Regions from separate parts of the Hydrogenophaga electricum genome, predicted to be linked through region 1. Evidence: predicted binding sites of a transcription regulator. Region 1 holds the regulator's gene; each other region holds the start of a gene.

The links. Region 1 encodes FNR, which switches genes on or off when oxygen is low (the NO sensors DNR and NnrR bind a similar motif). Its sites were predicted from a motif close to TTGATNNNNATCAA; they were not measured.
Region 2: a site for FNR is predicted at 1,334-1,347, ahead of QQK43_RS22735 (hemerythrin domain-containing protein). Genes of this name have one in related genera too.
Region 3: a site for FNR is predicted at 4,789-4,802, ahead of QQK43_RS02000 (hemerythrin domain-containing protein). Genes of this name have one in related genera too.

The regions. Positions count from the first base shown of each region.
Region 1 is NZ_BSPB01000001.1:141,665-155,508, reverse strand. Features, by position in the region: gene QQK43_RS00735 (sulfite exporter TauE/SafE family protein) at 1-656, opposite strand, end outside; gene hemN (oxygen-independent coproporphyrinogen III oxidase) at 717-2,096, opposite strand; gene fnr (fumarate/nitrate reduction transcriptional regulator Fnr) at 2,277-2,996, shown strand; gene QQK43_RS00720 (hypothetical protein) at 3,047-3,355, opposite strand; gene QQK43_RS00715 (nitrogen fixation protein FixH) at 3,417-3,797, opposite strand; gene ccoG (cytochrome c oxidase accessory protein CcoG) at 3,757-5,169, opposite strand; gene ccoP (cytochrome-c oxidase, cbb3-type subunit III) at 5,289-6,203, opposite strand; gene QQK43_RS00700 (cbb3-type cytochrome oxidase subunit 3) at 6,233-6,370, opposite strand; gene ccoO (cytochrome-c oxidase, cbb3-type subunit II) at 6,383-7,024, opposite strand; gene ccoN (cytochrome-c oxidase, cbb3-type subunit I) at 7,041-8,486, opposite strand; gene ccoS (cbb3-type cytochrome oxidase assembly protein CcoS) at 8,555-8,692, opposite strand; gene QQK43_RS00680 (heavy metal translocating P-type ATPase) at 8,730-11,099, opposite strand; gene QQK43_RS00675 (universal stress protein) at 11,213-11,656, shown strand; gene QQK43_RS00670 (malonate--CoA ligase) at 11,747-13,288, opposite strand; gene QQK43_RS00665 (enoyl-CoA hydratase/isomerase family protein) at 13,327-13,844, opposite strand, start outside.
Region 2 is NZ_BSPB01000106.1:134-4,255, reverse strand. Features, by position in the region: gene QQK43_RS22740 (HDOD domain-containing protein) at 90-1,274, shown strand; gene QQK43_RS22735 (hemerythrin domain-containing protein) at 1,384-1,899, shown strand; gene QQK43_RS22730 (shikimate 5-dehydrogenase) at 1,936-2,772, opposite strand; partial or broken gene QQK43_RS22725 (PTS fructose transporter subunit IIC) at 2,775-4,122, opposite strand, start outside.
Region 3 is NZ_BSPB01000002.1:152,274-166,117, forward strand. Features, by position in the region: gene purL (phosphoribosylformylglycinamidine synthase) at 1-2,535, shown strand, start outside; gene QQK43_RS01985 (DUF2164 domain-containing protein) at 2,561-2,833, shown strand; gene QQK43_RS01990 (phytanoyl-CoA dioxygenase family protein) at 2,830-3,654, shown strand; gene QQK43_RS01995 (DUF808 domain-containing protein) at 3,715-4,680, shown strand; gene QQK43_RS02000 (hemerythrin domain-containing protein) at 4,863-5,408, shown strand; gene efeO (iron uptake system protein EfeO) at 5,543-6,406, shown strand; gene efeB (iron uptake transporter deferrochelatase/peroxidase subunit) at 6,521-7,795, shown strand; gene QQK43_RS02015 (FTR1 family iron permease) at 7,827-9,587, shown strand; gene QQK43_RS02020 (hypothetical protein) at 9,697-10,077, shown strand; gene rsgA (ribosome small subunit-dependent GTPase A) at 10,077-11,162, shown strand; gene QQK43_RS02030 (GFA family protein) at 11,225-11,650, shown strand; gene QQK43_RS02035 (peptidase U32 family protein) at 11,676-13,655, opposite strand; gene QQK43_RS02040 (alpha/beta fold hydrolase) at 13,714-13,844, shown strand, end outside.

The sequences.
Region 1 (13,844 bases):
CCGGTAGGCTGCGTGATGCCCATCCAGAGCGCCCACCCGGATGTGAGAGCCAGCGCCAAGCCTGCCAGCCGAATCGCCCAGCCCCCCGAAGCGCCGCCCCGGACACGCAACAACAACCACGGACCTGCAGTGAGCGACAGCGAAGTGCCCGCCGAAAACAAGGCCATGATCAGCGCCCCATCGAGCGCACTGGCCGACAAAGAAGCCATGAGCAACGCCGAGTAGAGCAGCCCACAAGGCATCAGCGCCCAGGCCACCCCAAGCACCACCGGAGCCTTGCTGCCCATGCCTGCGAGCACCGGTCGGGCACGGCGCCAGACCCCCTGCCCCAGATCCTCGATCCAGCCGGGCTGGCGTGCGCGCCATATCAGCGTCACACCCAGAAGCAGCGCCGCCACGTGAAACATGGTCCACACCGGGCGAACCACCTGGGTGTTGGTCCCCAGCCAAGCGAGGCCTTGCACAGAACCCGCAGCGAAAGCCCCGAACAGTGCGTACCCCACCATGCGGCTGACCTGGAAATACCACAAAGCCTGTGTACTCCGTGAACCGGCTGCGCGGCTGATGCCGGCGCAGGCAGCCCCACACATGGCCACGCAGTGCGGGCCACCGACCACGCCCATGAACAGGGCTGTCAAAGCCATCGAGGTCTGCATGGAAGCACTCTAGCAGGCGAACACGGGGGCGTCACCGCACCCCGACATGCCCGTTGTCCATCAGATGATCTTGGAAAAGCGTGCGCGATCGATGTCGCCTTGCAGGTACTTGTCAAAAACCATGGCAATCGCCCGCACCAGGTACCAACCGGTGGCTGTGACCTCGATCCCAGCGCTGTTGATCTTGAGCAACCCTTGTTCGACCAGCCCGTCCAGGGTTTCCAGCTCACGGGCGAAGTAGGTCGGAAAATCGATCAGATGTCCCAGCTCGATGGATTCGAACTGCACCGCCCCCTGGCACATGATGGACATGATGACCGAGCGACGCAGCAGGTCATCGCGCGACAAGGCCAACCCCCGCACGATGGGCAAGCGCCCCTGGTCCAGCGCATCGTAATAGTCTTCCAGGGTCTTGGCATTCTGGCTGTAGGTGGCGCCAATACGGCCAATGGCCGACACCCCGAGCGCAATGAGATCGCAGTCGGGCTGCGTGCTGTAGCCCTGGAAGTTGCGATGCAGACGCCCTTGCCGCTTGGCCACGGCGAGCGCATCGCCAGGCAAGGCGAAATGGTCCATGCCCACATACACGTACCCTGCATCGCTCATCGCATCGAGCGACATCGACAGCATGGACAGTTTGTCTCCCGGGCTGGGCAACTCGGCCGCGACGATGCGCCGCTGAGGTTTGAAGCGCGTGGGCAGATGGGCGTATGCGTACAACGCAATGCGGTCAGGGCGCAGCTCGTTAACCTGGGCAAGCGTTCGAGCAAACGATTCCGGTGTCTGCAGCGGCAGACCGTAAATCAGGTCCACATTGACCGACTCGAACCCGATCTTGCGGGCAGTATCGACCAATGCAAACACCTGCTCTGCGGGCTGCACGCGATGCACCGCCTTCTGCACGGCCGGATCGAAGTCCTGCACCCCGAAGCTCAGGCGGTTGAAGCCCAGGCGTGCCAGTGTCTGCAAGCGCTGGCTGGTAACGGTACGCGGATCCACCTCGATCGAGTACTCCCCACCGGGCACCAGCGTGAAATTGCGGCGCAGCATGGTCATCAAATCTTCCAGCTCCGGATCGGACAGGAAGGTAGGGGTACCGCCCCCCAGATGCAACTGTGAAACGTTGTGCCCTTTGCCAAAATGCTGAACCTGCAGTTCGACTTCGCGGGTCAAGTAGCGCAGATACTCGGCAGCACGCTCATGGTGTTTGGTGATGACCTTGTTGCAGGCACAGTAGTAGCACACCGACTCGCAGAACGGGACATGCACATACAGTGACAGCGGCAACGCCAACGAGCCTGCTCGACGCTGTTCAAGAGCCCTGACGTAATCTGCCTCGGTGAACGCCTCCACGAAGCGGTCGGCGGTCGGATACGAGGTGTATCGGGGACCTGGAATGTCGAATCGCTTGAGCAATTCGTCGGATATGGCGTGACTCACTGGCAGTTCTCCACTTGGGCGTTCCAATGTGCCTCAGTGGGTTGGCGGGGCCCTTGATCTTGGTCAAAAGAGACCGCGCGTACGGGGTTATCCCCACACCCAACGCCTTGATGGCACTGGGATTTCTCGACACCCTCCCATCCATGGGTTAAGCTTCGAGCGCCAATTGGCGGAAGATTTATGGACGTCCAAAGCATCAAAGTCGCCTGTTCGAGTTGCAACCTCCGCGAGCTGTGTCTGCCCATGGGCCTGAGTACAGACGAGATGAGCAAACTCGACAGTGTGGTTTCCACCCGTCGACGCATCAAGCGGGGAACAGCCCTCTTCAATGTGGGTGACAAGTTCACCTCCCTCTACGCGGTCCGCTCGGGGTTTTTCAAGACCTGCGTCACCACGGCCGATGGCCGCGATCAGGTCACTGGCTTCCAGATGACTGGCGAGATCATCGGTCTGGACGGCATCGTGAGCGACCGCCACTCCTGCGATGCAATCGCCCTGGAGGATGCCGAGGTCTGTGTGATGCCTTTTGATCAGGTCGAAGAACTCTCACGCGAATTCACGACCTTGCAGCACCATGTGCACAAGATCATGAGCCGCGAGATCGTGCGCGATCACTCGGTCATGCTGCTGCTGGGCAGCATGCGTGCCGAGGAGCGACTGGCGGCCTTTCTGCTGAACCTGGTGCAGCGCCTGCATGCACGCGGCTTCTCGCAGTCCGAGCTCATCCTGCGCATGACGCGAGAAGAGATCGGTAGCTACTTGGGCATGAAGCTCGAAACGGTCAGCCGCACGTTTTCGAAATTCGTCGACGAAGGCATCATCGACGTCAAGCAGCGCTATGTGCACATCAAGAACACCGACGGCCTGAGGTTGATCGTCAATCCAGGCACCTGCCGCTGACTGGCATCTGACATCTCACACCAAGCCCTTCGGTGCACCGAGGGGCTTTTTTATGACTGTGTCGGATCCCCTGCATGCGGGTGGCGGACACAGCCTTCGGGCCGCTGGTCCTCCGGCACAGGACAACGGTTCACCTCCAGCGGCGACATGGCGAGCAATGTGGTCAGCGCACTCGACGTCAGCGTGATGGCCCAGAAGCCAAAAAAGGCCAGGGTATAGACCGCTTGCCGGGACAACGCCAAAGGTTCACCAAACCAGTGCAGGTCGTGCGGATCCACCATGGCAAACACCAGCATTTCCAGCACGGCGGCGGCCAGAAATGACGGCCACCCTACCCACATCCATCGCTGCGCTTTCATCGTCGGTCTCCTCTACGCACGAAGTCGAGATTCGGGGTCGACGGGCTCGCCCCCGAAAGGCTCAGCGCTTAGGCGCCTCACCGGGCACCACGGGGGATGCCGCATGGTTGCGGGCCTGTCCGGCCGGCTGCATTTTGACAAGCGCGTCCACCCGCTCCTTTCCCTGCAGTGCTTTGGCAGCGGCCAGATCCCGCTCGTATTCGACCTTGTCGAGCACAGGATCTTGGTTGCTGTAGGCAATCACCGCTGTGGCAATGCCTGCCACCACAACAGCCATCGGCCCCCCCAATACCAGCCACATATGAGGGACCCGCCACCAAGGGATAGGTGCAGAGGCAGGAGACGTTTTCTGAGGGGAGTTCATGACCCAGTCCATGTGGTTGATGTGGTGAGGTTTCAGTTTATCGAGGAACCAGAAAGACAGCCTTTTCGGCGACTGCATCGGTCGGCTTCTCAGACGAGCGCACGAGAAAACGAATGGGGTGCGAACCGGGCTCTGCAGCATCCGGAGGAATTTGCACACGAACGGCGACCGAACGCACCTCAGTAGGCAGCACATCCACCCACCGATCCGACGCAATCACGATATCCGGCAGTCCGTCCACATCGAGAAAATAGCGTTGAGGGTGTTCAGTCGCGTTCATGACCTGCAAGCGGAACACATTCTCGATCCGCCCTTGCTCCACCATGCGAGCCAGTGCTCCACGATCACGGATCACATCCACTTTCAGCGGGGTGCGTAAATAAAGGCTGACCAGTAAGGCCGCCGTGATAGCCCCCAATGCCGCGGTATAGACCAGCACCCGGGGCCGGAAGGCGCGCCGGATCATCGCCTGCCGACTCCAGCCTTGTGCCACGCCGTTTTGTGTGGAATACCGGATCAGGCCACGCGGATACCCGACCTTGTCCATGACCTCGTCGCACACATCAATGCAGGCACCACAACCGATGCACTCGTATTGCAAACCCTTGCGAATGTCGATTCCGGTCGGACACACCTGCACGCACAGCGTGCAGTCGACACACGACCCCAAGCCAAGCGCTTTCGGGTCAGCCTTCTTGGAGCGCGCCCCACGTGGTTCACCGCGCGCTTCGTCGTAGGTCACGATCATCGTGTCCGGATCGAACATCGCACTCTGGAAGCGGGCATACGGGCACATGTACTTGCACACCTGCTCACGCAGAAAACCCGCATTGCCATAGGTCGCCAGACCGTAGAAAAACACCCAGAAGGTCTGCCACGGCCCCAGCGAGGCCATCAGCGTCAGCGAGCCCAGTTCGCGAATGGGGGTGAAATACCCGACAAAGGTAAAGCCCGTCCAGAGGGAAAAGATGAGCCAGAGCAGGTGCTTGAGGCCACGCTTGCCCACTTTGGCCACAGACATCGGGGCTTCGTCGAGCCTCAGCCGGGCCGAGCGCTCCCCCTCCACCCTTTTCTCTATCCAAAGGAATATTTCTGTGTAGACCGTCTGGGGACAGGCATAACCACACCAGAGACGCCCCGCCACCGCCGTGAAAAGGAACAAGGCCAGCGCTGAAATGACCAGCAACCCTGTCAGATAGATGAAGTCCTGGGGATAGAGCACCAGTCCAAAGAGGAAGAACCGACGGGACTCCAGATCAAAGAGAACCGCTTGGCGGGCATTCCACTGCAGCCATGGCAACCCATAAAAAACGATCTGGGTCACCCACACCAAAGCCCAGCGCCACTTGGTAAAGAGACCGAAAACAGACCGGGGCTGGATCTTCTTTTGGGAGACGTAAAGCGAAAGCACGGCCTCATCACCGCCACCTGCGGGCGACCGGGACGTCACCTTGTCAGCGGAAGACTCTTGAGACAAAGCACTCGCTGCTGGGGGATGAGAACTCACAAAGGCACTTTAAAAAAAGAAAACCCCAGGCATGAGATCTCATGCCTGGGGTCGATGAGGGCTTACTGTGCCGTACCGGGTTTGGTCGACAGGCCCCACACATACGACGCGAGCACGTTGATCTGCGCCTCGTTCAACAACGCCGATTGAGCCGGCATGTGGTTGGTGAAACCATTGTTGACCGCACGGACGATGGCATCCTCACCCCAACCATGCAACCAGGTGCCATCAGTGAGGTTGGGGGCCCCCATGGCATGCATGCCCTTGCCATCAGGTCCGTGGCAAGCAGCACAGGCCGCAAACTTCTCCTTGCCCAACGTGGCGCGGACCGAATCGTTGGGACTGCCGGAGAGGCTCAGCACGTAGTGCGCCAGATTACGGACATCTTCTGCCGAGCCCACTGCTGCCGCCATGGGAGGCATCACACCGGTACGGCCGTTGGCAATGGTGGTCTTGATGTACTCATGGCCCGTGCCGCCCAGCCAGTCACCATCGGTCAGATTGGGAAAGCTCTTGGAGCCTCGGGCGTCCGAACCATGGCACTGCGCGCAGTAGTTCATGAACAGGCGCTCACCGATGGCCCGTGCTTCAGGATCGGCCACCATCTGCTCCGGGGTCATGCCGGTGAATTTGGCATACACCGGGGCAATGGCATCCTCGGCCTTCTTGACCTCGGTCGCATGCTGACCCTGCGACGACCAGCCCAGGGCCCCCTGGAACTTGCCGAACATGGGGTACAACGCACCATAGATCAGCGCAAACACAACGGTGATGATGAACAGGTAGACCCACCACTTGGGCAGCGGGTTGTTCATTTCCTTAAGGTCCACGTCCCAGACGTGACCAGTGGTATTGTCGGCATGGGTCGCAGCTTTGGTGGTGCCGCTGACCCACAGCAGGATTGCACAGGCAATGATGCTGACCAGGGCGAGGCCGCCGACGTAGATATGCCAGAAGTCGCTGGTGAAATCGCTCATGATGATTCTCTTGATCGTGGGGCGGGTCTTCAGTCTTCCTGAAAGGGCAGCCGGGCTGCCTCTTCAAAGTCGGCCTGGTTTCGCTTGGACCAGGCCCAGACCACAATGCCGACGAAGGTCAGCAGGCTGATCGCCGTGACGATGCTGCGAAGGTCGTTGATATCCATGTCGTCACTCCTTCACTGCTGAGCCAGCTTGGCCGCACTGCGCGCGGTACCCAGCACTTGCAAGTAGGCGATCAGAGCGTCCAGCTCGGTCTTGCCCTTGACCTCGTCCACCGACTGGGCAATCTCCTCGTCCGTGTACGGAGCGCCCAGCATGCGCAACACTTCCATGCGCTTGGGCAGACCTTCAGCCTTGACCGTCTTCTTCTCCAGCCAGGGGTAGGCGGGCATGTTCGACTCCGGCACCACATCCCGCGGGTTGTGCAGATGCAAGCGGTGCCATTCGTCGCTGTAACGGCCACCAACGCGGGCCAGATCCGGACCGGTGCGCTTGGAGCCCCACTGGAAGGGCCGGTCGTAGACGAATTCACCCGCCACCGAGTACGGGCCATAACGCAGCGTCTCGGCCTGGAACGGGCGAATCATCTGCGAGTGGCAGTTGTAGCAGCCTTCCTTGACATAGATGTCACGACCGGCCACCTGCAGCGCGGTATAGGGCTTGAGCCCCTCGATCGGCTGCGTGGTCGACTTCTGGAAGAACAGCGGCACGATTTCCACCAGACCACCCACAGCCACCACGAGGGTGATCAGGACGATCATCAGAAAGTTGCTGGTCTCGATCCGGGCGTGGCCGGTCAGCTTTTCATTGCTAGCCATTTTGTTGTTCTCCTGATCAGGCGTGGGCAGGGTTGACGGCGATCACGGGCGCGTTCACGGCGCGGCCTTGCAGAGCCGTCATCACCACGTTCCAGAGCATCACGATCATGCCGGTCAGGTACAGCACGCCGCCAAGCAGACGGATCACGTAGAACGGGAAGGTGGCCTTGACAGATTCGACAAAGGTGTAGGTCAGGCTGCCATCGGGGTTGACCGAGCGCCACATCAGACCTTGCATCACCCCGGCGATCCACATGGCGGCGATGTACAGCACGATACCGATGGTGGCGATCCAGAAGTGCAGTTCGATGGCGGGCACCGAATACATCTTCTTCTGACCGAACAGGCGCGGGATCAGGTAGTACAGCGAGCCCATGGACACCAGCCCCACCCAGCCCAGAGCGCCGGAGTGCACGTGGCCCACCGTCCAGTCGGTGTAGTGCGACAGCGCATTGACTGTCTTGATGGACATCATCGGGCCTTCGAAGGTGGACATGCCGTAGAACGACAGCGACACGATCAGGAAGCGCAGGATGGGGTCGTCACGCAGCTTGTGCCAGGCACCCGAGAGCGTCATGATCCCGTTGATCATGCCGCCCCAGCTGGGAGCGAGGAGGATGAGGGAGAACACCATGCCCAGAGACTGCGCCCAGTCAGGCAGCGCGGTGTAGTGCAGATGGTGGGGGCCGGCCCACATGTAGGTGAAGATCAGGGCCCAGAAGTGCACGATCGACAGGCGATACGAATACACGGGACGCTCGGCCTGCTTGGGGATGAAGTAATACATCATGCCCAGGAAAGCGGCGGTCAGGAAGAAGCCCACGGCGTTGTGCCCATACCACCATTGCACCATCGCGTCCTGCACGCCGGCGTAGGCAGAGTACGACTTGAACAGTTCGACCGGCACGGCCGCGCTGTTGACGATGTGCAGCAGCGCCACGGCGATGATGAAAGCGCCGAAGAACCAGTTGGCCACATAGATGTGCTTGACCTTGCGGATACCGACCGTGCCGAAGAACACGATGGCGTAGGCCACCCAGGTCACCGCAATCAGGATGTCAATGGGCCATTCCAGTTCGGCGTATTCCTTGCCGGACGTAATGCCCAGCGGCAGGGTGATCACCGCAGAAACGATGACGATGTTCCAGCCAATGAACGTGAACCACGCCAGCGCATTGGAGAACAACGGGGTGTGACAAGTCCGCTGGACAACGTAGTAGCTCGTCGCGAACAGCACACACCCTCCGAAGGCGAAGATCACCGCATTGGTGTGCAGCGGTCGCAAGCGGCCGTAGGTGATCCATTCGATCCCCATGTTGAGCTCGGGCCAAGTCAGCTGGGCCGCGATGATCACGCCCACCAGCATCCCCACCACGCCATAAATCACGGCAGCGATGGAGAACCAGCGAACCACGCTGTCGTTGTAGACCGCCGGTTGGCCGGTCTTTGTTGTCACGGACATACAGAACTCCTCGTAAATGTCACCAGCGGGAGTGTCGTTTTCGGCACCCACTGCCGCCTTGACGTAAGTCAATCGCCTCTGAGAACCCGCTCGCCCTCGCGCTCGATGTTGTCGAATTGCCCCGACTGCAAAGCCCACCAGAACACGCCGATGATGACAAAGACCAGCAGGACGGAAAGCGGAATAAGCAAGTACAGAATGTCCATGGTCAAACCCAGGTTGAGTTGATGAGCGAAAGCCTTCTCAGGCCCGCGCCCGCGTGGAGCCCGCCAGACGCAAGGCATTGCCGATCACCAGGAGGGAACTGCCTGCCATGCCCAGGCCGGCCAGCCACGGGGGCATCCAGCCAACCAGCGCCATCGGAATGCTCACCGCGTTGTACAGCGCGGCCCACACCAGGTTCTGCCGCACGATGCGCATGGTGGAACGGGCTTGGCGCAACGTCAAGACCACATCCATCAGACGCCCGCCCTGAATGATGTAATCGGACTGGGCCTGTGCGAGCGCTGCGGCGTGCCCCAATGCAAATGACGTGTGTGCACGTGCCAGCACCGGGCCGTCGTTGAGACCATCGCCCACCATCGCCACACGGCGCCCTTTCGCCTGAAGGGCTTCCAGCTCGGCGAGCTTGCGTTCTGGTGTTGCACCCGCAATCACAGCGCCCACACCCACCTCACGCCCAACCCGCTCCGCGGCTGCCTGGCGATCTCCCGACAACAGCCAAGTCTGGACACCCAAATCGTGCAAGGCGGCCACCGTTGCCCGGGCATCTTCGCGCACCCCTTCTCGCAGCTCGAAAGTGGCCAACCACCCGTCGGCATCGGCCAGATAAGCTTTTGGGGTCTCGTTGGCGGTATCCGCAGCCAGCCCACAGAAGCTGGCAGAGCCGAGGCGGACGACCGTCCCGTCGGCCCTCAGGGCTTGCAAGCCCTGGCCAGCCAGTTCACGACAATCTCCAAGCGCTGAAGGAGCACCCTCCATCGGGTTCGCCAGCTTGGCGGCCGCCACAATGCCACGCGAAACCGGATGCAGAGAACCTTGCGCAAGCTCAGCGGCCAGCGACAGAACCATGGCTGACGTCCATCCTTCGCGAGCCCGGACACTTTCGAGTTCGAGACGATCATGGGTGAGCGTGCCGGTCTTGTCGAACACCACCGCGTCGATGCCCGCCAACGACTCGAAGGCCTGCAAGCGCCGCACAAGCGTTCCGCGCCGCGCCAACGCCCCCGCCGAAGTCAGCATGGCCGCCGGCGTGGCCAGCGACAAGGCACAGGGGCAGGTCACGATGAGCACCGCCACGGCAACCGCCAACGCCTTGCTGTGGTCGATCTGCCACCAATACCAGCCGGCAAACAACGCACTGAGCAGCACGATGACCAGAAATGGGGCCGCAATGCGATCAGCCAGAACGGCCAAACGGGGCTTGTCCGTGGAAGCCTTTTCCATCAACGCCACGATCTGGGCAAAACGGGTATCGCGCCCCAGACGGTCCACGCGCATCAGCACGGGCCCGGCAAGATTGAAGCTGCCCGCCACCACCGACTCGCCCGCCGAGCGCGTCACCGGATGCGACTCACCGGTGAGCAGCGCCTCGTCCACCGTGGCGGAATCGCTGAGGATGGCGCCATCACCCGGAAAGGCCTGCCCCGCGCTGACCCGCACCACATCACCAACGGACAAGCGCCGCACCGACACGGTTTCGAAGCGCCCTTCCGCCGCCTGACGATCGCAGACCTCGGGCAACCGGTTCATGAGCGTGTCCAGTGCCCCCGCCGTGCGATCACGCGCCTTGTGTTCCAGGTAACGTCCACCCAGGAGGAAAAACACGAACATGGTGAGCGAATCGAACCACACCTCGTGTCCCCAGGGACCGGATGGATCGAACGTGGCCGCCGTGCTCACCAAAAAAGTGACCAGGATGCCGATGGACACCGGCGTGTCCATCCCGACGTGCCCCAGACGCAGATCGCGCCAGGCATTGCGAAAAAACGGGCCGCTGGCGAATGTCACAACAGGCACACTGAGGATCCAGCTCGCCCAGCGCAACAGTTGCTCCAGATCGGCGGGCATCTCGCCGGGTTTGGCCACATACGCCGGCCATGCGTACATCATGACCTGCATGTTGCAGAAACCCGCCACGAACAGCCGCCACAGCGCCATGCGCGTCTCGCGCAAGCGCTCACTGATGGACAGCGCCTGCTGCAACGGCAGGAGGCGATACCCTGTGCGCCCCACGGCCTGCGCCAAATCGGAGAGTCTCGCCTGTGCCGGATCCCAGCGCAGGGTCAACCGGCGGGTGGCTGCATGCACCCGGGCGCTTTCCACGCCTGGCAGATCCTGCAGCGCACATTCGACGGTGTCGGCACAGGCGGCACAGTACATGCCCTGAACCAGCAGCACCGACTGCGCCACACCCGCTTCGCCAGGCGACGCTTCGGCCGCCGGTTCGTACGTGGTGAACTCCTGCTGCTCCACAGGGTCATCGAGCACGGTGAAGTCATCGGTCACCGTCAACGGACCCCGGTGCGCACCAAACACGTCATCGACCGGCTCCCCAGCCGGGAGACTCTCTGGTGAGGGCCCCACCGGGGGCACGGCGAGGGCCTTGTTCATGGGCCGGGAGCGTACTTCAGGGTCCGAAACCGGGGCTTGACATATATCAACCGGGGTGGAACCCTGTGTGCGTAACCTGTTGTCTGTCTTCACCATATTCCCAGGAGATCTCGATGTACAAGCGCATTCTGGTCGCGACCGATGGGTCAAAACTGTCCAATCTGGCCGTCGAACACGCCATTGGACTGGCCGACATCACCGGCGCTGAAATCGTGGCCGTCAAAGTCGTTCCCCGCTACCCGCAGACCTACTTTGAAGGGGGCGTGGCATTGGCGGCCGCCGAAGTGGCCAAGATCGAGAAGCAATGGCAGGACGAAGCCATGGAAGCGGTCAATGCCGTCAAGGCAGCCGGTCAGAAACGGGAGGTCAAGGTCAAGCCCATCACCGTCAAGTCCGACCTGATTGCCGAAGCCATCATCTCGGCCGCCAAGCGCAACAAGGTGGATCTGATTGTGATGGCCTCGCATGGACGCAAAGGCCTCAAGCGGCTGTTGCTGGGCAGTGAGACCCAACAGGTGTTGACGCACTCGCACATCCCGGTGCTCGTGTTGAGATAACAGCCCAACACCCACACGCTGCCCGCAACCACCTTGATGGAACTGTGCGGGCAGCCTCCTTGAGGGCTGCGCCCACTCGGCAAAAGCCTCTTACCCGAAGAGGCCCCTGTACTGCTCGCGCAGCAGGTTTTTCTGTACCTTGCCCATGGTGTTGCGCGGCAGTTCGGTCACGACCACGCAGTGCTTGGGAATCTTGAAGTTGGCCAGACGTGCTTTGAGATCGGCCAGCACCGGCTCTGGGTCAATATCCGCACCCTGACGGCCAATCACAACGGCCACGCCGACCTCGCCAAAATCCGGATGCGGTACCCCCACCACCGCGCTCTCGGCCACCCCCGGCATCTCGTTGATAACGGATTCGATCTCGGCTGGATAGACGTTGTAGCCACCGGAGATGATCAGGTCCTTGCTGCGCCCCACGATCGTCACATAACCATCGGCATCGATCCGGCCCACATCGCCCGTCTTGAAAAAACCGTCGGCGGTGAACTCTTCCGCAGTCTTCTCTGGCATGCGCCAGTAGCCCCGGAACACATTCGGACCGCGCACCTGAATTCCGCCGATCTCACCGCTCGCCACACCCTGCCCCGCCTCGCCCACCACACGCAGATCGACACCCGGTAAGGGAAAGCCCACCGTTCCGCCCCGGCGCTCGGTAGCATCGGCATGGCGCGGGTCCACGCCACAGGGGTTGGACGTGAGCATGACCGTCTCGCTCATGCCATAACGCTCCAAGATGGTGTGGCCGGTGCGTGTCTGCCAATCGCGAAAGGTCTCAACCAGCAGGGGTGCCGACCCTGAGATGAACAACCTCATGCGCGCCGCTTGCGCCTGGGTGAGCGCCGGCTCGGACAGCATGCGCACGTACAGCGTGGGTACGCCCATGAACACGGTGGCTTCCGGCAGTTTTTCAACAACCCGCTTCGGATCGAACTTCGACAGCCAGATCATCCGGCTGCCATTGATGAGCGCACCATGAATGGCCACGAAAAGGCCGTGCACATGGAAGATGGGCAGCGCATGGATCAGCACATCGTCGGGTTGCCACTGCCAGTAGTCCCGCAGCACCTGCGCATTGCTCAGCAGATTGCCGTGCGAGAGCATGGCGCCTTTGCTGCGTCCGGTGGTCCCGCTGGTATAGAGAATCGCGGCCAGATCGTCGGCGTTCCGAACCGCCGGCGCATGGCTGTCCGGCATGGGGGCAGCACGGTCCAGCAAGCTGCCCGTGCGGTCTTCACCCAAGGTGAACACATAGCGGGTGCCTGCCTGAAAGGCCAGCTTGCTCACCCAACCGTGGTTCGCCGGCGCGCACACCACCACCGCCGGCTCGGCATTGCCGATGAAGTACGCGATTTCTGCCTGCCGATAAGCGGTATTCAGGGGCAGGAACACGTGACCGGCACGCAGCGTGGCCAGGTACAACACCAAGGCCTCGACCGATTTCTCCACCTGCACGGCAATGCGCGAATGCGCTGGCAGATCGAGCGCATCCAGCAGATTCGCCATCATGGCGGTGGCCCGGTCGAGATCACGCCAGCTGTAGCGCAGGCCGTCATCGGTCTCGATGGCGAGGTCATCCAGATCAGCAGGAAAGGACGCGCGCAGCGCACTGAAAAGGTTCTGGTTCTCCATGAATTCTCCTGGGATGACCGGCGCGCCGACAGGCCTGCTCAAAACGCCGGTGACCGCTTCGCCATGAACGCACCAATGCCCTCGCGGTGTTCCGCACTGTCCGCATAGGCATAGGCTTCGGACAACAAAGACTCGGCGGATCGGCCGCTCGCCAGTGCTCGCAATGTGCGCTTGTTCAGACGTGCCGCTTGCGGCGCCCAACGCGCCAGGCGTTGCACACGCTGGACCACATCGATGACGACCTCCGCATCGGGCAGCACAGCCTGCACAAAACCACGCCGGAGCATCTCGGCAGCATCGAGCACCACCGCCTCCAGCAACATCTGCCGCGCCGTTGCCAGCCCGGCTTCACGCGCCACGAGCTCGGCCTCCCGCGGCGCCATGGGAAAGCCCAGCTTCGCGATGGGTGCGCCGAACTTCGCCCCCTCGCCGGCAATCCGTATATCGCAGCAACTGGCGATTTCCACCCCCGCCCCCATGCAGTTGCCTTCAATCTGCGCAATCAGCGGCAGGTCGCAATCCAGCATGGCCTGCAGACCACCCCAGACGTCGTTCT
Region 2 (4,122 bases), on a different contig from region 1:
CGTTCAAGCTCTCCGGCCGCGCGCCGATATCCGGGATGAGTCCATCTGTCCCAGAAAACCCGGCCCCCGGCCGGCCGGAGATCCATCCCATGTCCCCCCTGCTGCTCTGGCTGGCCGCCGTGCTGGTCCTCGCCCTGGCCTGGTGGTGGTGGCGCAAGCCCCCCGCCCACCGCCCCGGCGAGGCCCCGCCACCATCGGCGCCGCCCAAAGCCCGCCCCGAGGCGACGCCCCGCCAGACCCCATCGGCGCCTCCGCCCGTCCCGCCGTCCACACTGCCCCCGGCCCCCGTGGTCGTGACCTCGCCGCCGCCCGCGCTGGGCCCGGTCCCGCCCGAGCTGGCCAGCTTCCAGTGGCGGCCGGAAGCCGTGCTCGACAGCGACCGGCGCCAGGCCCTGGAAACGGCGGTGCGCGGCATTCCCCGCCCACCGCGTTCGATGCAGCAACTGCTGTCGCCCGAATTCCTCACCCGCGCCAGCTCGACCGAGCTGAGCGAGCTCGTCATGGGGGAGCCGCTGATCGCGGCCAAGGTGCTGGCCAAGGTCAACTCGCCCTATTACGGCCTGCGCCAGCCCGTCACCGGCATCGGGCAGGCGGTGACGTTCCTGGGCATCAACACCGTGCGCAGCATCTGCCTGCAGTACATGCTGGCCGACGCCTTCAAGCCCACGCTGGCCGAAGCCCAGAAAGCCTTCGACAGCATCTGGCAGGCCAGCGGCCTGGCCAGCGAACTGGCTGTGCGCCTGGGCAAGGCCTTGAACCTGCCCGACCAGAGCGCCCTGGCCACCCAGGTCGTGCTCGGTTTCGTGGGCCAGCTCGCCACCGCCTCGCTGATCCCGGCCGCCGGCCTGCCGGCCTGGCTGCACCGCGACCGGCTGGCGCGCGCCCGCCTGGAGCAGGATCTGCTCGGGCTCAACGCGGTGGAAATCGGCGGCATGCTCATGCGTTCGTGGGAGCTGCCCAACGCGCTGGTGAACGACGTGAGCGACATGGGCCGCCTGCTGATCACGCCGCCGCTGGCCATCCAGCCGGCCCGCCTGGCGCGCATCGCACTGGGCTACCTGTGTGTGCGCCTGGGCGAACGCCTGGCCCTGGAGCCGCTGCCCGTGGAGCAGGCCCTGGGCCTGGGCGACGGCCCCGACACCCACCACCTGCGTGCCGCGATCGCGCAGGACCCGGTGCTCGCCGGACTGCCCGCCGCGCTGCAGGCGCCCGACCTCGTCGCCGCCATGCGCCTGGCCACCGGTCAGGCCACGCCCCCGGCGGTCGACGCCTGAGAGCGCTGCCCCGCCAGCGCCGGGGCACAATGGCGGCTGTCCGCGTTTTCCGGAAGCGCTTGACGCCCGTCAAGCCCTTGCCGCCAGCCGCCGCTTAGAGTCCCGCACCATGAACGCCACCGCCACCCCCGAAGCTCCCGCCGCCGTGCCGCCGTCCCAGGGCCTGCCGTGGTCCGACCAGTTGCGCACCGGCGACGGCCGCATGGACGACACGCACGAAGAGTTCGTGCAGATGCTCAATCAACTGCTGGCCCTGCCGGAAAGCGAACAGCTGCCGCTGTATCTGCGCTTCGTCGACCACACGGTGGAGCACTTTGCGCAGGAAGAGCGCTGGATGGTGGCGATCGGCTTTGCCCCCGACAACTGCCACGCCAGCCACCACGCCACCATCCTCGAAACCCTGCGCGCCGTGACCGAGCATTACGAGAAGGGCGACACCGACATCATCAACCGCCTGGCCGAGGCGCTGGTGGAATGGTTCCCGCAGCACGCGGCCACCATGGACGCGGGCCTGGCCCTGCACATGAAGGAAGTGGGTTTCGATTCGCGCACCGAGACCCTGGCCGACCCGGGCAAGGTCCGCCCCGCCACCATGAGCGGTTGCGGCAGCGTCAGCTGCAGCTGACGCCCGGCCTCACCCCATTCCCCGAGCCAGCCCGGCCTACGCGGCGCGGGCATGGGCCGCCGCAGCGGCCACCTGCGCCAGCGTCGGGCGCACCCCGGTGTAGAGCGCGAACTGCTCCACCGCCTGCAGCACGATCACCTCGTCCCCGCTGATCACCGGCCGGCCCAGGCGCCGGGCGGCCTGCACCAGCGGCGTGTCGGGCGGCAGGGCCACCACATCAAACACGCACGACGCGGCACCGACCAGCGCATCGGGGAACGCCTGGGTCGCCGCCTCCGGCGCACCGGCCATGCCCAGCGGCGTCACGTTCACCAGCAGCGCCCCCGGCGCCGCGGCAGGCACATCGGGCTGCCAGCCCAGTCCGTGCTGCGCGGCCAGTGCGGCGCCGGCCTGCGGATTGCGCGCAACCACCAGCCCCTGGTGCAGGCCGTGGTCGACCAGGGCGGCGAGCACGGCACGGGCCATGCCACCGCTGCCGCGCAGCACGAAGGGCGTTCCCGGCGCCACGCCATGCGCCTTCAGCAGCGCGGCGACGGCGATGTAGTCGGTGTTGTAGGCGACCAGCCGGCCGTCGTCGTTGACGATGGTGTTGACCGACTGCAGCCGCGCGGCCGACGGCGTCAACTCGTCCAGCAGCGGAATGCAGGCTTCCTTGAACGGCATCGACACGCCGCAGCCCCGGATGCCCAGCGCCCGCATGCCACCGATGGCGGCCGGCAGGTCGGTGGTGGTGAAGGCCTTGTAGACGCAGTCCAGCCCCAGTTGCCGGTACAGATGGTTGTGCAGCCGGGTGCCGGCGTTGCCCGGCCGGCCGGCGAGCGACATGCACAGGCGGGTGTCGCGGCTGATGGTGAAACGGGGGTCGTCTTGCATGCTCAGGCCAGTTTCTTCTTGAAGGCGCCCAGTGCCAGGGCGGTGACCACGGTGCCGGCCAGGATCGCCAGCGCGTAGAGGATGACGTGGTTGACCGCGTTGGGAATCGCCAGCACGAACACGCCGCCGTGCGGCGCCTGCAGCGCAATGCCCCACATCATCGACAGCGCACCGGCGGTGGCCGCGCCCAGCACGCAGGCGGGAATGACCCGCAGCGGATCGCGCGCCACGTAGGGAATCGCGCCTTCGGTGATGAAGGCCAGGCCGAGCACGGCGGCCGCCTTGCTGGCTTCGCGCTCTTCGGCGGTGAAGCGGCTGCCGAACAGGTAGCAGGCCAGCGCGATGCCCAGCGGCGGCACCATGCCGGCGGCCATGGCGGCGGCCATCGGCGTGGCCACGCCCGACGCGATCAGCGTGGTCGAGAACACATAGGCCGCCTTGTTGATCGGGCCGCCCATGTCGGCCGCCATCATCGCGCCCAGCGTGATGCCCAGCAGCATGGCGCTGCCGGTCTGCAGGCCCTTGAGCCATTCGGTCAGCGCCGCCATGATGGCCGCCACCGGCTGGCCGATGACCATCATCATCGCCACGCCGGTGATGACAGCGCCCAGCAGCGGCAGGATCAGCACCGGCTTGAGGCCGTCGAGCCCGCGCGGCAGGCGGATCCAGCGGTTGAGCGCGTTGACCGAATAACCGGCGATGAAGCCGGCCGCGATGCCGCCGAGGAAGCCGGCGCCCACGGTGCCCGCGAGCAGGCCACCGATCATGCCGGGCGCGATGCCGGGCCGGTCGGCGATGGAAAACGCGATATAGCCGGCCAGCGCCGGCACCATCAGCGCGAAGCCGCCCTTGGCGCCGATCTGGAACAACACCCAGCCCAGCGTGCCCTTGTGCGCGTCGTCGTACACGTAGATACCGCCCAGCGCAAAGGCCAGCGCGATCAGCAGGCCACCCGCCACCACGAAGGGCAGCATGAAAGAGACGCCGGTCATCAGGTGCTTGTACGGGCCGGTGGTGGCCCCCTTGCCTGCGGACGGGGCACCGGCTGCGGTGGTGGTCGTTGCGGCGGCAGCGCCCTCGCCCCCCCACACGGCAGCCTCGGTCTGCGCCTTGGCGATCAGGGCCTGCGCATCGTGGATGGCGGCCTTGGTGCCTGAGGAATGCAGGCGCTTGCCGGCAAAGCGGCTGCGCTCGACCTGGGTGTCGGCCGCGATCAGCACCAGATCGGCGTCGCTGATGGCCTGGGCGCTGAGCGTGTTCTGCGCCCCGACGGAGCCCTGCGTTTCCACCTGGATCTGGTGACCCAGCGCCTTGGCGCCCTGCTCCAGCGCCTCGGCCGCCATGAAGGTG
Region 3 (13,844 bases), on a different contig from region 1:
GAGGTCATCAACCACTGCTGGGCGCAGGGCGAGAAGAACCCGGTGCTGTTCATCCACGACGTGGGCGCGGGCGGCCTGTCCAACGCCTTCCCCGAACTGGTGAACGACGCCGGCCGTGGCGCGCGCTTCGACCTGCGCGCCGTGCCGCTGGAAGAGAGCGGCCTGGCGCCCAAGGAAATCTGGTGCAACGAGAGCCAAGAGCGCTACGTGCTGGCCATCGCGCCCGAGTCCCTGGAGCAGTTCAAGGCCTTCTGCGAGCGCGAGCGCTGCCCGTTCTCGGTGGTCGGTGTGGCCACCGAAGAGCGCCACCTGTCGCTGGTGGATGAGGGCCAAGAGTCGCCCGTGGACATGCCCATGGACGTTCTCCTGGGCAAGCCGCCCAAGATGCACCGCGACGTCAAGACCGTGCAGCGCCAGTTCCAGCCCATGGACCTGACCGGCGTCTCTCTGGAAAAGGCCGTGATCGACGTGCTGAGCCACCCGACCGTGGCGTCCAAACGCTTCCTGGTCACCATCGGCGACCGCACCGTGGGTGGCCTGTCCCACCGCGACCAGATGGTCGGCCCCTGGCAGGTGCCGGTGGCCGACTGCGCCGTGACCCTGGCCGACTACGCCGGTTTTGCCGGCGAAGCCATGTCCATGGGCGAGCGCACGCCGCTGGCATCGATCAACGCCGCGGCTTCCGGCCGCATGGCGGTGGCGGAAGCCATCACCAACCTGCTGGCCGCACCCATCGAACTACCGCGCGTCAAGCTGTCGGCCAACTGGATGGCGGCCTGCGGCGAACCGGGTGAAGACGCCGACCTGTACGCCACCGTCAAGGCCATCGGCATGGAGCTGTGCCCGGCGCTGGACGTGTCGGTGCCGGTGGGCAAGGACAGCCTGTCCATGCGCACGCAGTGGACCGCTGAAGGTGAGAAGAAGAAGGTCACCTCGCCGGTGAGCCTGATCGTCACCGCCTTCGCCACCCTGGCCGACGTGCGCGGCACGCTCACACCGCAGCTCAACCGTGACCTTGAAGACACCACCCTGGTGCTGATCGACCTCGGCAAGGGCCGCAACCGCCTGGGTGGAAGTGTGCTGGGCCTGACCCTGGGCCAGCCGGGCGACGAAGTGCCCGATCTGGACAGCCCGCAGGACCTGATCAACCTCGTGAACGCGGTGAACGCGCTGCGCGCCCAGGGCCAGATCCTGGCCTACCACGACCGTTCCGACGGTGGCCTGCTGGCCGCCGCCGCCGAAATGGCCTTCGCGGGCCACGTGGGCGTGTCGCTGAACGTGGACATGCTGGTCACCGAAGGCGACGGTATCTCCGACAGCCGCATGGACAGCGGCGACGCCAAGAACTGGGCCGGCCAGGTCAGCGCCCGCCGCGAAGAGCTGACGCTCAAGGCCCTGTTCAGCGAAGAGCTGGGCGTGCTGCTGCAGGTGAAGACGGAAGACCGCAACGCGGTCATGGAGACCCTGCGCGAGCACGGCCTGTCCAAGTACAGCCACTTTGTCGGCAAGACCCGCCCGGCGTCCTCGTCCATCGAGGTGGGCAAGGGCGAGCTGCAGGTCTGGCGCGACACCAAGGCCGTGTTCAGTGCCAGCCTGTTCGACCTGCAGCAGGTCTGGGACAGCGTGAGCTGGAAGATCAACCAGCAGCGCGACAACCCGGCCTGTGCCGACAGCGAACACGCGGTCGCCGGCCAGCCCGCCGACCCGGGCCTGCACGTGGCACTGAGCTTCGACCCGCTGGACAACGTGGCCGCGCCGTTCCTGAACCTGAGCCGTCCCAAGGTTGCGATCCTGCGCGAGCAGGGCGTGAACTCGCACGTGGAAATGGCCTACGCTTTCACGCAGGCCGGCTTCGAGGCCTACGACGTGCACATGACCGACCTGCAGTCGGGCCGCGCCAAGCTGGCCGACTTCAAGGGCGTGGTCGCCTGCGGCGGTTTCAGCTACGGCGACACGCTGGGCGCCGGCATCGGCTGGGCGCGCAGCATCACCTTCAACCCGCTGCTGTCCGAGCAGTTCCAGGGCTTCTTCGGCCGCGCCGACACCTTTGGTCTGGGCGTGTGCAACGGCTGCCAGATGTTCGCCGAACTGGCCGACATCATCCCCGGCGCCGAAGCCTGGCCGCGTTTCACGACCAACCAGAGTGAACGTTTCGAGGCGCGCCTGTCGATGGTGGAGGTGCTGGAATCGCCCAGCCTGTTCCTGCAAGGCATGGCCGGCAGCCGCCTGCCCATCGCGGTGGCGCACGGCGAAGGGTTTGCCAACTTCAAACACCGAGGCAACCCGGCGCAAGCCATCGCCGCCATGCGTTTCGTGGACAACGGTGGCGCTGCCACCGAGCAATACCCGTTCAACCCGAACGGCAGCCCGGGTGGCCTGACGGCAGTGACCACCGCCGACGGCCGCTTCACGGCCATGATGCCGCACCCCGAGCGCGTGTTCCGCAACCTCCAGATGAGCTGGACCAGCGGCAACCCGTCGGACCCCAGCCCGTGGATGCGCATCTGGCGCAACGCGCGCCGCTGGGTGGGTTGACGCACCGAACGCCGCCCACACCGCCATGAGCATCGACATTCCCAAGGACGCGCGGGCCGAGGCCATCGCCTCGATCCAGCGCTATTTCGATGAAAACATGGAAGAGCGGATCGGCAACATCGCGGCCGGCGGCTTGCTGGGCTTCTTTCTCGAAGAGATCGCGCCGGTGATCTACAACCAGGCGGTGGCCGATGTGCAGGAGCGCCTGCAGGCGCGTGTGGCCGACCTCGACATCGAGCTGCACGAAGAGGCCTTCACCTACTGGCGCCGGCGCCAGAACCCCGGGCGCTCGCGATGACAGCCCCTCGGCGGTTCCCGCTGGATGCGGCCACGGTGGCGGACTATGCCCGTGATGGCGCGGTCGTGCTGCGCGGTGTGTTCGATGCCGACGATCTGCGCACCCTGGAAGCGGGCATCGAGCACAACCTGGCGCACCTGAGTCCACTCGCCCTGGTGGCCAGCGAGCCCGACGACCCGGGCCGCTTCGTCGAAGACTTCTGCACCTGGCAGGACAACCCGGCCTACCGGCGCATCCTCACCGCCTCGGCGCTGCCGCACATCGCCGCCCAGCTCATGCAAAGCCGGACCGTGCGGCTGTACCACGACCACCTGCTGGTCAAGGAAGCCGGCACGCGCCAGCCCACCCCCTGGCACCAGGACCAGCCGTATTACAACGTCGACGGCCGGCAGAACGTGAGTTTCTGGATCCCCGTCGATCCCGTTCCGCTGGCCAGCACGCTGCGCTTTGTCGCTGGCTCGCACGCTGGCACCTGGTACATGCCGCGGACCTTTCGCGACCAGCAGGCCAAGTGGTTTCCCGAAGGTTCGCTGGCCGAACTGCCCCCGGTCGATACCGAGCCAGACCGCTACCCGCAGCGGGCCTGGGCCCTGGAGCCCGGTGACTGTGTGGCCTTCCACATGCTCAGCCTGCACGCCAGCAGCGGCACGGGGCCCGGCGTACGGCGCCGCGTGTTTTCAGCCCGCTACCTCGGCGACGACGCGGTCCATGCGCCCCGCCGCTGGCGCACCTCGCCGCCGTTTCCGGGGCTGGCGCAGCGCCTGGCCGACCGCGCCCCCATGGCGGATGCGCTGTTTCCCACGGTCTGGCCATCTGCCTGACGGCCTGGGCGCAGGCGGGCTGCTAGAGTCAGGTCCATCACCACGCTTCCTTGCTGATCCATGGCCACCAGCCTGCTCGTACTGCTCGACGACATCGCCACCGTGCTCGACGACGTGGCCCTCATGACCAAGGTCGCGGCCCGCAAGAGCGCCGCCATGGCCGACGACGTGGCCACCATGACCCAGATGGCCGCCAAAAAGACAGCTGGCGTGCTCGGGGATGACCTCGCGCTCAATGCCCAGCAAGTCACGGGCGTGAAAGCCGATCGCGAACTGCCCGTGGTCTGGGCAGTGGCCAAGGGCTCGCTGCTGAACAAGGCCATTCTGGTGCCGGCGGCGCTGGCCATCAGTGCTTTCATTCCGTGGTTGATCACGCCCCTGCTCATGCTCGGGGGGCTGTTCCTGTGCTTCGAGGGCGCCGAAAAGCTGCTGCATCGCTTTTTCCATGCGCCCGAAGACGAGGCGGCACGGCAGGCCGAACGCGTGCAGGCCTTGGGCGACGAGTCGGTGGATCTGGTGGCGTTCGAAAAGGCCAAGATCCAGGGCGCCATCCGCACCGACTTCATTCTGTCGGCCGAAATCATCGTCATCACGCTCGGCGCGGTGGCCAGCGCCGGTTTCCTTGAGCGGGTGGCCGTGCTGGTGGGCATTTCGCTTCTCATGACCGCTGGCGTCTATGGGCTGGTCGGCGCCATCGTGAAGCTGGACGACGTCGGCCTGTTCTTCAGCCGCCAGCGCGCCGCATGGCAGCGAGCACTGGGCCGCGGCCTGCTGGCATTTGCTCCGTGGCTGATGAAGGCGCTGTCGGTGCTGGGCACCGCCGCCATGTTCCTGGTCGGCGGCGGCATCCTGCTGCACGGCGTGCCCGCGCTGGGGCATGCGGTCGAGGCCTTCACCCACGGCCTGGGCTGGGTGGGCACCTTGCTCGGCAGCCTGACCGGTGGTGTGGCCGGCCTGATCGCTGGCGCTGCGGTGGTGTTTGCCGTCCAGACCTTCCAGCGCCTGCGTGGGGCGCCAGCGCACTGAATCCACGAAGCGCAGGCGTCGGGTGCCGGGCCGCCACGCGGTTGCGCCGAGTGGGAAAGCGCTTGAAGAGGGCGAAAAAAGGCAGGGATCGGTGGTCTTCGTGGGCGCTTGACATGCATCAAGCCCGTGCCCGGCAGGCTGCCTAGACTGGCGGCAAATCAACTGCCTTTGCGAGGATTCCCATGAACGCTGCTGCTGCCGCCCCGGTTGCACCCGCCACGCCTCTGGACAATTTTTCAAATTGCCACGAGGGCATTCTCCGGCGCCTGACGGCTCTGGACGAGTTGCCGGCCTTGCTGGCGCCTGCCGCCCGCGCGCGGCAGATTGCCGAACAGTCGCTGGAATTCTTCCGCGAAGCCATCTTCGAGCACCACCTGGAGGAGGAGCGCGAGCTTTTCCCGGCGGTGCTCGCCAGCGCCCAGCCCGGCGAAGAGGTCGAGCGTGTCCGCAGCATGACGCGCCGCCTGACCGATGAACACCGGGCCATCGAACGGCTGTGGAAAAGCCTCGAAAGAGGGCTCAAACAGGTCGCCAAAGGGCAGGGCAGCGAGCTGGATGTCGGCGACTTGCAGCGCCTCGTGGCCGAGTACCAGGCCCATGCCCGGTTTGAAGAAGCGGAGTTTCTGCCCCTGTCCGAGACCATTCTCGGGCGCAACGCCAACCACATGGCCGCGCTGGGCATGAGCCTGCACATGCGCCATGCCCCGCCCGTGAACGCCTACATCTGATCGGTGCGCGCCGCACGGCGGCGCATTTTCTGTTTCTGCTTTGAGCCAGATCAAACCGATTCATTTCTTAAACGCGAATTATTATCAATATGAGTTAAGATTTGCGGGTCTCGACAACGCCATCAGGTGGCCACATGAACCGCACTCCGCTTTCCGCTCTTCTGCTTTCTGCCATTGCCCTGTCCATCGCCGCCTGCAGCAAGCAGGCTCCCGAAGCGCCTGCCGCCCCCGCACCTGCTGCGGTGGAAGCACCGGCTGCAGCCCCGGTGGCCGTCGATCTGTCGGCTGAAACCACCGCCTACAAGACCTGGGTGGAAGGGCAGATCGATACGCTGCTCGCCGACACGCAGAAGTTCGTGGACGCGCTCAAGGCCGGCAAGGTCGATGAGGCGAAGCGCCTGTATGCGCCCACGCGCATGGCCTATGAACGTTCCGAACCCATCGCCGAAAGCTTCGGTGATCTGGATCCGCGCATCGACAACCGCGAGGCCGATCTGGAAAAGGACGAGAAGTGGACCGGCTTCCACCCGATCGAAAAGATCCTCTGGACCCAGAACACCACCAAGGGAACCGAAGCGCTGGCCGACCAGCTCATCAACGACATCAAGGAACTGCGCGCCAAGATCCCGACCGCCGATGTCACGGGCGAACTGATGGTGCAAGGGGCCGTGGACCTGCTCAACGAGGTATCGACCAGCAAGATCACGGGCGAGGAAGAAATCTTCTCGCACACCGACCTGTACGACTTCAAGGCCAACATCGAGGGCGCCGAGAAGATCTTTGAACTGTTCACGCCGAAGCTGCAGGCCAAACAGCCCGAACTGGTGTCCGAACTGACGGCCAAGTTCCAGGCCGTCAACGAACTCTTGGCGCAGCACAAGGCGGGCGAGGGCTACAAGTCCTACACCGCGCTGACCAAGGACGACACCAAGGCCCTGGCCGAGGCTGTCAACAAGCTGGGCGAGCCCCTGGCGCAAATGGGCGTCATCCTGAAGTAAGCCGGCCATCCGGTATGTCCGTCCGAGGTGGTGGTGTCTGATGCATCACCACCTTTTTGCATTGAAAACGCCGGTGATCTGCTCTCTCGGCAGGCGTTCGGCCAGAAAGTCCCCATGAAGTCCGAAGATCAATCTTTTCCCGTGCCGGCGCGCCGGCATTTCCTGAACCAGCTCGGAGCGGGTTCGGTCGGCCTCGCGGTCGCTGGCGGCCTGATGGCCGCATGCTCCGATCAGAGCCCGCCAGCGGCACCCAGCCCGGCCGCCACCGGGCCCGGTCCGTCGGCCGCGGAAACCGCCGCCGCGGCGCCATACGCTTTTGACGGCGAGCACCAGGCGGGCATCGTCACGCCGGCCCAGCGCCACATCTACTTTCTGGTGCTGGATCTGCACACCAGCGACGTTCAGGAAATGCGCGACGTGTTCAAGCGCTGGACGGACTATGCGCGCCGTCTGACGCGGGGCGACAACATCGCGGCCTATGGCGACAACCCCCATGTGCCGCCGGTGGACACCGGCGAAGCGGACAGCCTGGGCGCCTACCAGCTCACGCTGACCTTCGGCGTGTCGCCGTCGTTCCTGAAAAAGCTGGGTCTGCAGGACCAGTTGCCCGCCGATTTCGTAGACCTGCCGGCGTTCCCGCGCGACCAGATCCGGCCCGTGCTGTCCGGTGGTGACATCTGCATCCAGAGCTGCGCGAACGATCCGCAGGTCGCCTTCCACGCCGTGCGGCAACTGGTGCGCCAGGCGCGTTCGTCGGTGACCATGAAGTGGAGCCAGGCCGGCTTCAACGCCTTCGAACGGGGCGAAGACACGCCGCGCAACCTGTTCGGCTTCCGCGACGGCACGGCCAACCAGGAAACGCTGAAAAAGGCCGACGAATTCATCTGGGTCGACACGCCGAACTGGCTTCAGGGCGGCAGCTACCTGGTGGCACGCAAGATCCAGATGCACCTGGAAACCTGGGACCGCACCAGCCTCAAAGGGCAGGAAGACACCTTCGGGCGCGTGCGCCCCAGTGGTGCTCCCCTGGGCGCGCAGGCCGAGTTCGACGCTCCCGACGTTCAGGCGCGCGACGCCAAGGGCCAATACGTCATTCCCGAGAATTCGCACATGGGCCTGTCCAAGCGGTCGGGCATCCAGTTGCTGCGGCGCTCGTTTTCCTACGCGAGCGGCATCGATCCGGTGACGGGCCAGTTCGACGCCGGGCTGCTTTTCGTCTCGTTCCAGAAGTCGCCCGGCCAGTTCGTCGGCGTGCAGTCGGCGCTCGGCCGCATCGACCGCATGAACGAGTACATCACCCACATCGGCAGCGGGCTGTTTGCCTGCTTCGGCGGTGTCCGGGAGGGGGAATACCTTGGTCAGGCCTTGCTGGAGTCGCCCCGTGCGTAAGGTCTTGAAACCCGGTTTTTCAGGAAGTTGTGTGCTGCGGCTCCTGGCCGCAGCCTGGCTGGCGCTGGCGATGCTGATGGCGGCGCCGCTGGCCCAGGCACAGGACACCGCGTCGCGCTTGCCGGTGAACCACCTGTTCGTCACGCTCTCGGACGCGATGGGCGCGGCCAAGAAGGGCGATGCGCCCACCGCCTCTGCCGAGCTGCTGCGCCTGCGCGAGGATTTCAACCGCCTTGACGCCCGGAATTCCGAAAAGGGCCAGGTGCTGAGCCAGCGGCTTGAAGAGGCGATCGCCCAACCCGCGCCGCCCCAGTTGGCGGCTCTGTCCAGCGCGCTGCTTGCCTTCGAGCAGGAACAGAACCCGGTCGACTACACGGCCAAGCGGGCGGAGTTCAAGCGCAGGATCACGCCCGCGCTGCAGCAACTGGCGCAATCGATCGCTGGCGCAGGGGCCGGCGACGCGCCCGCGCTGCGGGCGGCCTACCAGCGTTTCAACGGTGTCTGGCTCGGCTCGGAACGGGTGGTGCGCAACACCAGCATGGGGCATTACGGCGCGATCGAGACGGCCCTGGCGCTGATGCGGGTGGCGATCGAAACCGAGCCGCTCAACCTGGAGAAGGTGCGGCATCAGGCCGGCCAGTTGCAGCAGGCCATCGACAGCTACCACAGCGGCCAGGCCATGGCGGTGTCCCAGGAGAGGTTCACGCTGACGGACGGCGTGCGACTGCTGCGCGAGGGTCTGAGCGACTTCGAGGCGGGGCGCCTGCCGGAAGGGCAGGACAAGCTGACACGCTTCATCGAGATCTGGCCGGTCATCGAGGGCGAGGTCAGCACCCGCGCGCCCGATCTGTACCGCCGCGTCGAAAGCCAGGTGCCGGTGGTGCTGGCCCACGCCGCCCAGCCCGCGCAACAGCAGCAACTGCAGGCGCTGATCGACGAGCTGGCGCAGATCGACCCGCAAGCCCGCTACACCGCGATCGACGCGATGCTGATCCTGCTGCGCGAAGGCCTGGAAGCGCTGCTGATCGTCATGGCGCTGGTGAGTGCCCTCAACGTCGCGCGCCAGGACGCCGGCAAGAAGTGGATCTATGGCGGCGTGCTGGCCGGGCTGGTGGCCAGCGTGCTGGGCGCCGTGGCCCTGCAGCGCCTGTTCCCGGTGGCCACCGCCGGCAGCAACCGTGAAATGATCGAAGGCGTGGTGGGTGTGTTCACCGTGCTGATGATGCTGATGGTGGGCGCCTGGCTGCACAGCAAATCCAGCCTGCAGGCCTGGAACCGCTACATCCAGCGCCACATGGGCCGGGCCTTGACGACCGGCAGCCTGGTGTCGCTGTTCGGGCTGAGTTTCCTGTCGGTGTTCCGCGAAGGCGCTGAAACCATCCTGTTCTACGCCGGCATCCTGCCCAAGATCAGTGCGCAGGACTTTCTGAGCGGCATCCTGATGGCCGTGGCCTTGCTGGCGCTCATCGCGGTGGTGCTGTTCCGGACCAGCTACCGGCTGCCGATTGCCCGCATGTTCAAGGTCCTGACCTGGGTCATCTACGCCCTGGGCTTCAAGATCCTGGGGGTGAGCCTGCACGCGCTGCAACTCACGGGCCATTTGCGCATGACCTCGTTGCAGGCGCCGTGGCTGGAAAGCCCGGCGCTGGGCCTGTACCCGACGCGCGAAACCCTGCTCGCGCAAGCGGTCTACATCGTGGTGATCGTGGCGATCCAGGTCGTCATCAGCCGCAGCCACACCCACCACCCGGCGGGGGCCGCTTCCCGACCGCAGCAGAAGCCGGTCGCCTGAGCCCAGTCACCAGGATCAGGACCGGGGCGTTGCCTGCGCCCCGGTCCTGCACGGGTTTTGGGCCCTCACTGTGCGCGGGGGTCGGGTGGTGGGCTACAGTCGGGCCCCGATGAAATCCCCGCCGTCTGCCCTGTCCACCGCCCACAGCGCCCCGGAACACTGGCGCACCGACACCCGCGACCCGGTGGCGGTGCTCGACATTCCCGGCCTCAATCACCGGGTCCGCGTGTTTGACGTGGACGCCAGCCTGCTGGTGGACGTGCCGGCTGCCGTGGGCGAGGACGTCTGGCTGGAGCTGTCGGTCGAGGTCGACAGCCGGCGCCAGTGGAGCCGGCGGATCCCGGCGCACAACCCCGGTCAGACCGATGGGCTGGACTATCACCAGCGGCTTCGGCTCGAAGCCGGGCAGGGCATCCGCATTCGCGCTCAGGCGGTGGTGAAAGGGGTGACCATTCGCCAGTTGCTGCTGGAAGCAAGGGAGGAGCTGTGATGAACACGGAGTGGCAAAAGCTGGGCTGGAGCGCGGCGCTGGCGGCGCAATGGGCGCGCTGGCCCGACGCCAGTGACCTGGCGCCGGCCCGCGTGGTGGCCGTGGATCGCGACCGCTTGGTGCTGACGGACGGCAGCGCTCCCTTCTCGGCCCGCTTGTCGGGCAGCTTCGTGTTCCATCAGCCAGACCCGGCGCAGTGGCCCTGTGTGGGCGATTGGGTGCTGGTGGCGCGCGGTGGCCGCGATGACGGTGAGGGCCTGATCCAGGCGGTGCTGGAGCGGCGCACGGTGCTGCGCCGGCGTGGCGTCGGAGGCATGGGCGAGGTGCAGCTGATCGCGGCCAACGTGGACACCGTGGTCATCGTGCAGTCCTGCCATTTCGATTTCAACCCGAACCGGCTCGAACGCTACCTGGTCATGGTGCGCGACGGCGGAGCCCAGCCCTGGGTGCTGCTGACCAAGACCGACCTGGTCACACCGGAGGAACTGGCCGCGCAGCTGGCGCAGATTCATGCCATGGGCGTCGATGCGCCGGTCATGCCCCTGAGCCAGCTCTCGCAGGATGGGGTGGAGGCGTTCCGTGCCCGCCTGCTGTCGGGCCAGACCTACTGTTTCGTGGGCTCATCGGGGGTGGGCAAGAGCACCTTGATCAATGCCTTGTTGGGGCGCAGCGCGCAGCTCACGGCGGTGGTGAGCCACACCGGGGAGGGGCGGCACACCACGGTGCGGCGCGAACTCGTGGCGCTGGACAACGGTGCGTTGGTGATCGACAACCCGGGCATGCGGGCGTTCGGCCTGATCGATGCCGACGTGGAGGCCGGTGGCAGCTTCTCGGACATCACGCGTCGCGCCGCCGATTGCCGCTATGCGGATTGCAGCCACAGCGGCGAGCCGGGCTGCGCGGTGCGCGCCGCGGTCCAGGCTGGCGAGATCGAGCCCGGCCACCTCGCCAACTACCTCAAGCTGCGCGAGGAGAACGCCTTCTACGAGCTGTCGTCCGCCGGGCGGCGGCAGAAGGACAAGGCCTTCGGCAAGTACGTCAAGTCGGCCAAGAAGAGTTTCTCGCGCGCGCACGACGATGACTGAGTGAGGACGCCCGCTCCTGCCACAGCTGGCCATAATGGGCGACCCTTTTCAGGAGACCAGAGATGACCGAACGTACGGGAGGCTGCTTGTGCGGCCAGGTTCGTTTCCGGCTGACGGCCGAGCCCATCGCCTCGCGCGTCTGCTGGTGCAAGGACTGTCAGCGGATTGCCTCGAACGGCACCGTCAACCTGATCGTGCCGACGGCCGCCATGGAGATCAGCGGCAACCTCGGCGAATACACCCGCACGGCCGACAGCGGCAACCAGGTCATCCGGCGCTTCTGCCCGCAGTGCGGCACGCAGTTGTTCGCCGATTCGACGGGCCGTGTCGGGGCGACGGTGGTGCGGGTCGGAACGCTGGACGATCCGTCCTCGGTTCGTCCGAGCGCCAACATCTGGAGTTCGAGCGCTCCCGCATGGGCCTGTCTGGACTCGGCGCTGGAGCGCGTCGAGCGTCAGCCCGGGCCGCCGCCGGCCAAGGCCGGCTGAGGTCCGCAGCGAGGCCCGCGCCGGATCAGGCGTTGGTGGTCGGCCGGGTCCGGTAGAAGGTGACCGGGCTGGCCGGCACGGCGTTCATCACGCTGCGCTTGATCTTGCCGACCACGTGCATCTCGCAGGGCTTGCAGTCGAAGCGCAGCGTCAGCTTTTCCTTGCCGTTGATCAGTTGCATGGGCTCGGCGCGCACCGTGCCCTGCACGCCGGTTACGCCCTTGGCCTGTTTGGGGCAGAGGCTGAGGCTGAAGCGCACGCAGTGCTTGGTGATCATCAGGCTGACTTCGCCTTCTTCCTCGTGGCTTTCGTAGGCGGCGGCGATGACCTTGACACCGTGCTTCGCATAGAAGTCGCGCGCCTTGTGATTGAACACATTGGCCAGGTAGGTGAGGGTGTCTTCCGGGTAGCTCACTGGCGGCTCGACCGGTTTGGCTCGCGGCAGGCGGTGCCAGGCTGCGGCACGGGCGGTCTCCAGCCGTTCCACCGCCTCGCGGCGCAGAGCGTTGAGCTGCGATGCGGGCACGAAACGCGGGCCGCGCAGGTTCAGCGCCACGTCCAGTGGCTGGAACAGGGTGTCGCCCAGTCGTGAGAGGTTTTCGCGCAGCTTGGCCTCGGCCTGGCTCGGGTCCTTGGCGTCCTGCGGGGTGCCGGGCAGGGAGGCGCTGCCGCTGTGGCCGTCTTCGTCGGTGACCGTCAGGGTCAGGCCTTCAGCGGTTTCGTCCAGCCGCAGCCAGGCGCCAATGTGGCGCTCGGCGGATTTCCGCTCCAGCCCGCGCACCCAGTCCATGTCGCGGTTGCGATTGACCTGCACGCCCTTGCGCAGGTCCTTGAAGCCGTCCATCGGGTCCTTGGGGAACACGCGCCACAGGCCTTTCCTGTTCACGGCTTCGGCGCGGTTGATCTGCAGGCCGACCAGCTCTTTCTGCAGGTCCAGGTAGCACAAGCCGTCGCCGTTGTGGATCACGGTGTCGGCGTCGTCCACCTGGAGTTCGACAAAATTGGGGCCGGTGGCGGTCACGTAGCCGATCGGGCGACCCGGGTTCTTGGGCGTGTCGAAGGCGCCGATGTCTTCCTTGCGGCCCTGCACGAAGTAGTCGGTGAACTCGCGATTGAAGTTCTGGTCCGGATCAGGCTGGAAGTGGAAGGTGCATTCGCCGCTGCTGGCGCGGGCCAGCTCGGGGCGTTCTTCCAGGATTTCGTCCAGCAACACGCGGTAATGCGCGGTGATGTTCTTGACGTAGGCCATGTCTTTGTAGCGGCCTTCGATCTTGAAGCTGCGCACGCCGGCGTCGATGATCTCGCGCAGGTTGTTGCTCTGGTTGTTGTCCTTCATCGAGAGCACGTGCTTGTCGTGCGCCACGATGCGGCCCTGGCTGTCCTTGACCTCATACGGCAGGCGGCAGGCCTGTGAACAGTCGCCGCGGTTGGCGCTGCGTCCGGTGTGGGCGTGGCTGATGAAGCACTGGCCGCTGTAGGCCACGCACAGCGCGCCGTGCACGAAGAATTCGAGGATGGCGCGGCCGGGCGCGTCCTTCGGGCCCAGCGCGGCGTCGATGGCGGCGATCTGCTGCAGCGTCAGCTCGCGCGCCAGCACGATCTGGCTCAGGCCCGCGTCCTGCAGGAAACGGGCTTTTTCGGGCGTGCGGATGTCGGTCTGCGTGCTGGCGTGCAACTGGATTGGCGGCAAGTCGATTTCCAGCAGACCCATGTCCTGGACGATCAGCGCGTCCACGCCCGCGTCATAGAGCTGCCAGGCGAGCTTGCGCGCTGGTTCCAGTTCGTCGTCGCGCAGGATGGTGTTGAGCGTGACGAAGATGCGGCTGTTGAAGCGGTGGGCGTAGGCGGCGAGGCGCGCGATGTCGGCCACGCTGTTGTCGGCGCTGGTGCGGGCGCCGAAAGACGGCCCCCCGATGTAGACCGCGTCGGCCCCATGGTTCACGGCCTCGATGCCGATGTCGGCATCGCGGGCAGGGGCGAGCAGTTCAAGGTGGTGGGGCAGCATGGCGAGCGGGCAGAATCGGGGGCGAACGTCGAACCCGATATTGTCCCGGAGATCGCCCATGTCTGCATCCCCAACCCTTTCGGCCACCGCCATCGTCCTGGTTCATGGCTCCTGGCACGGAGCCTGGTGCTGGAAGCGTGTGCTGCCGCTGCTGCGTGGCGCCGGCGTGGAGACGCACGCGGTCACGCT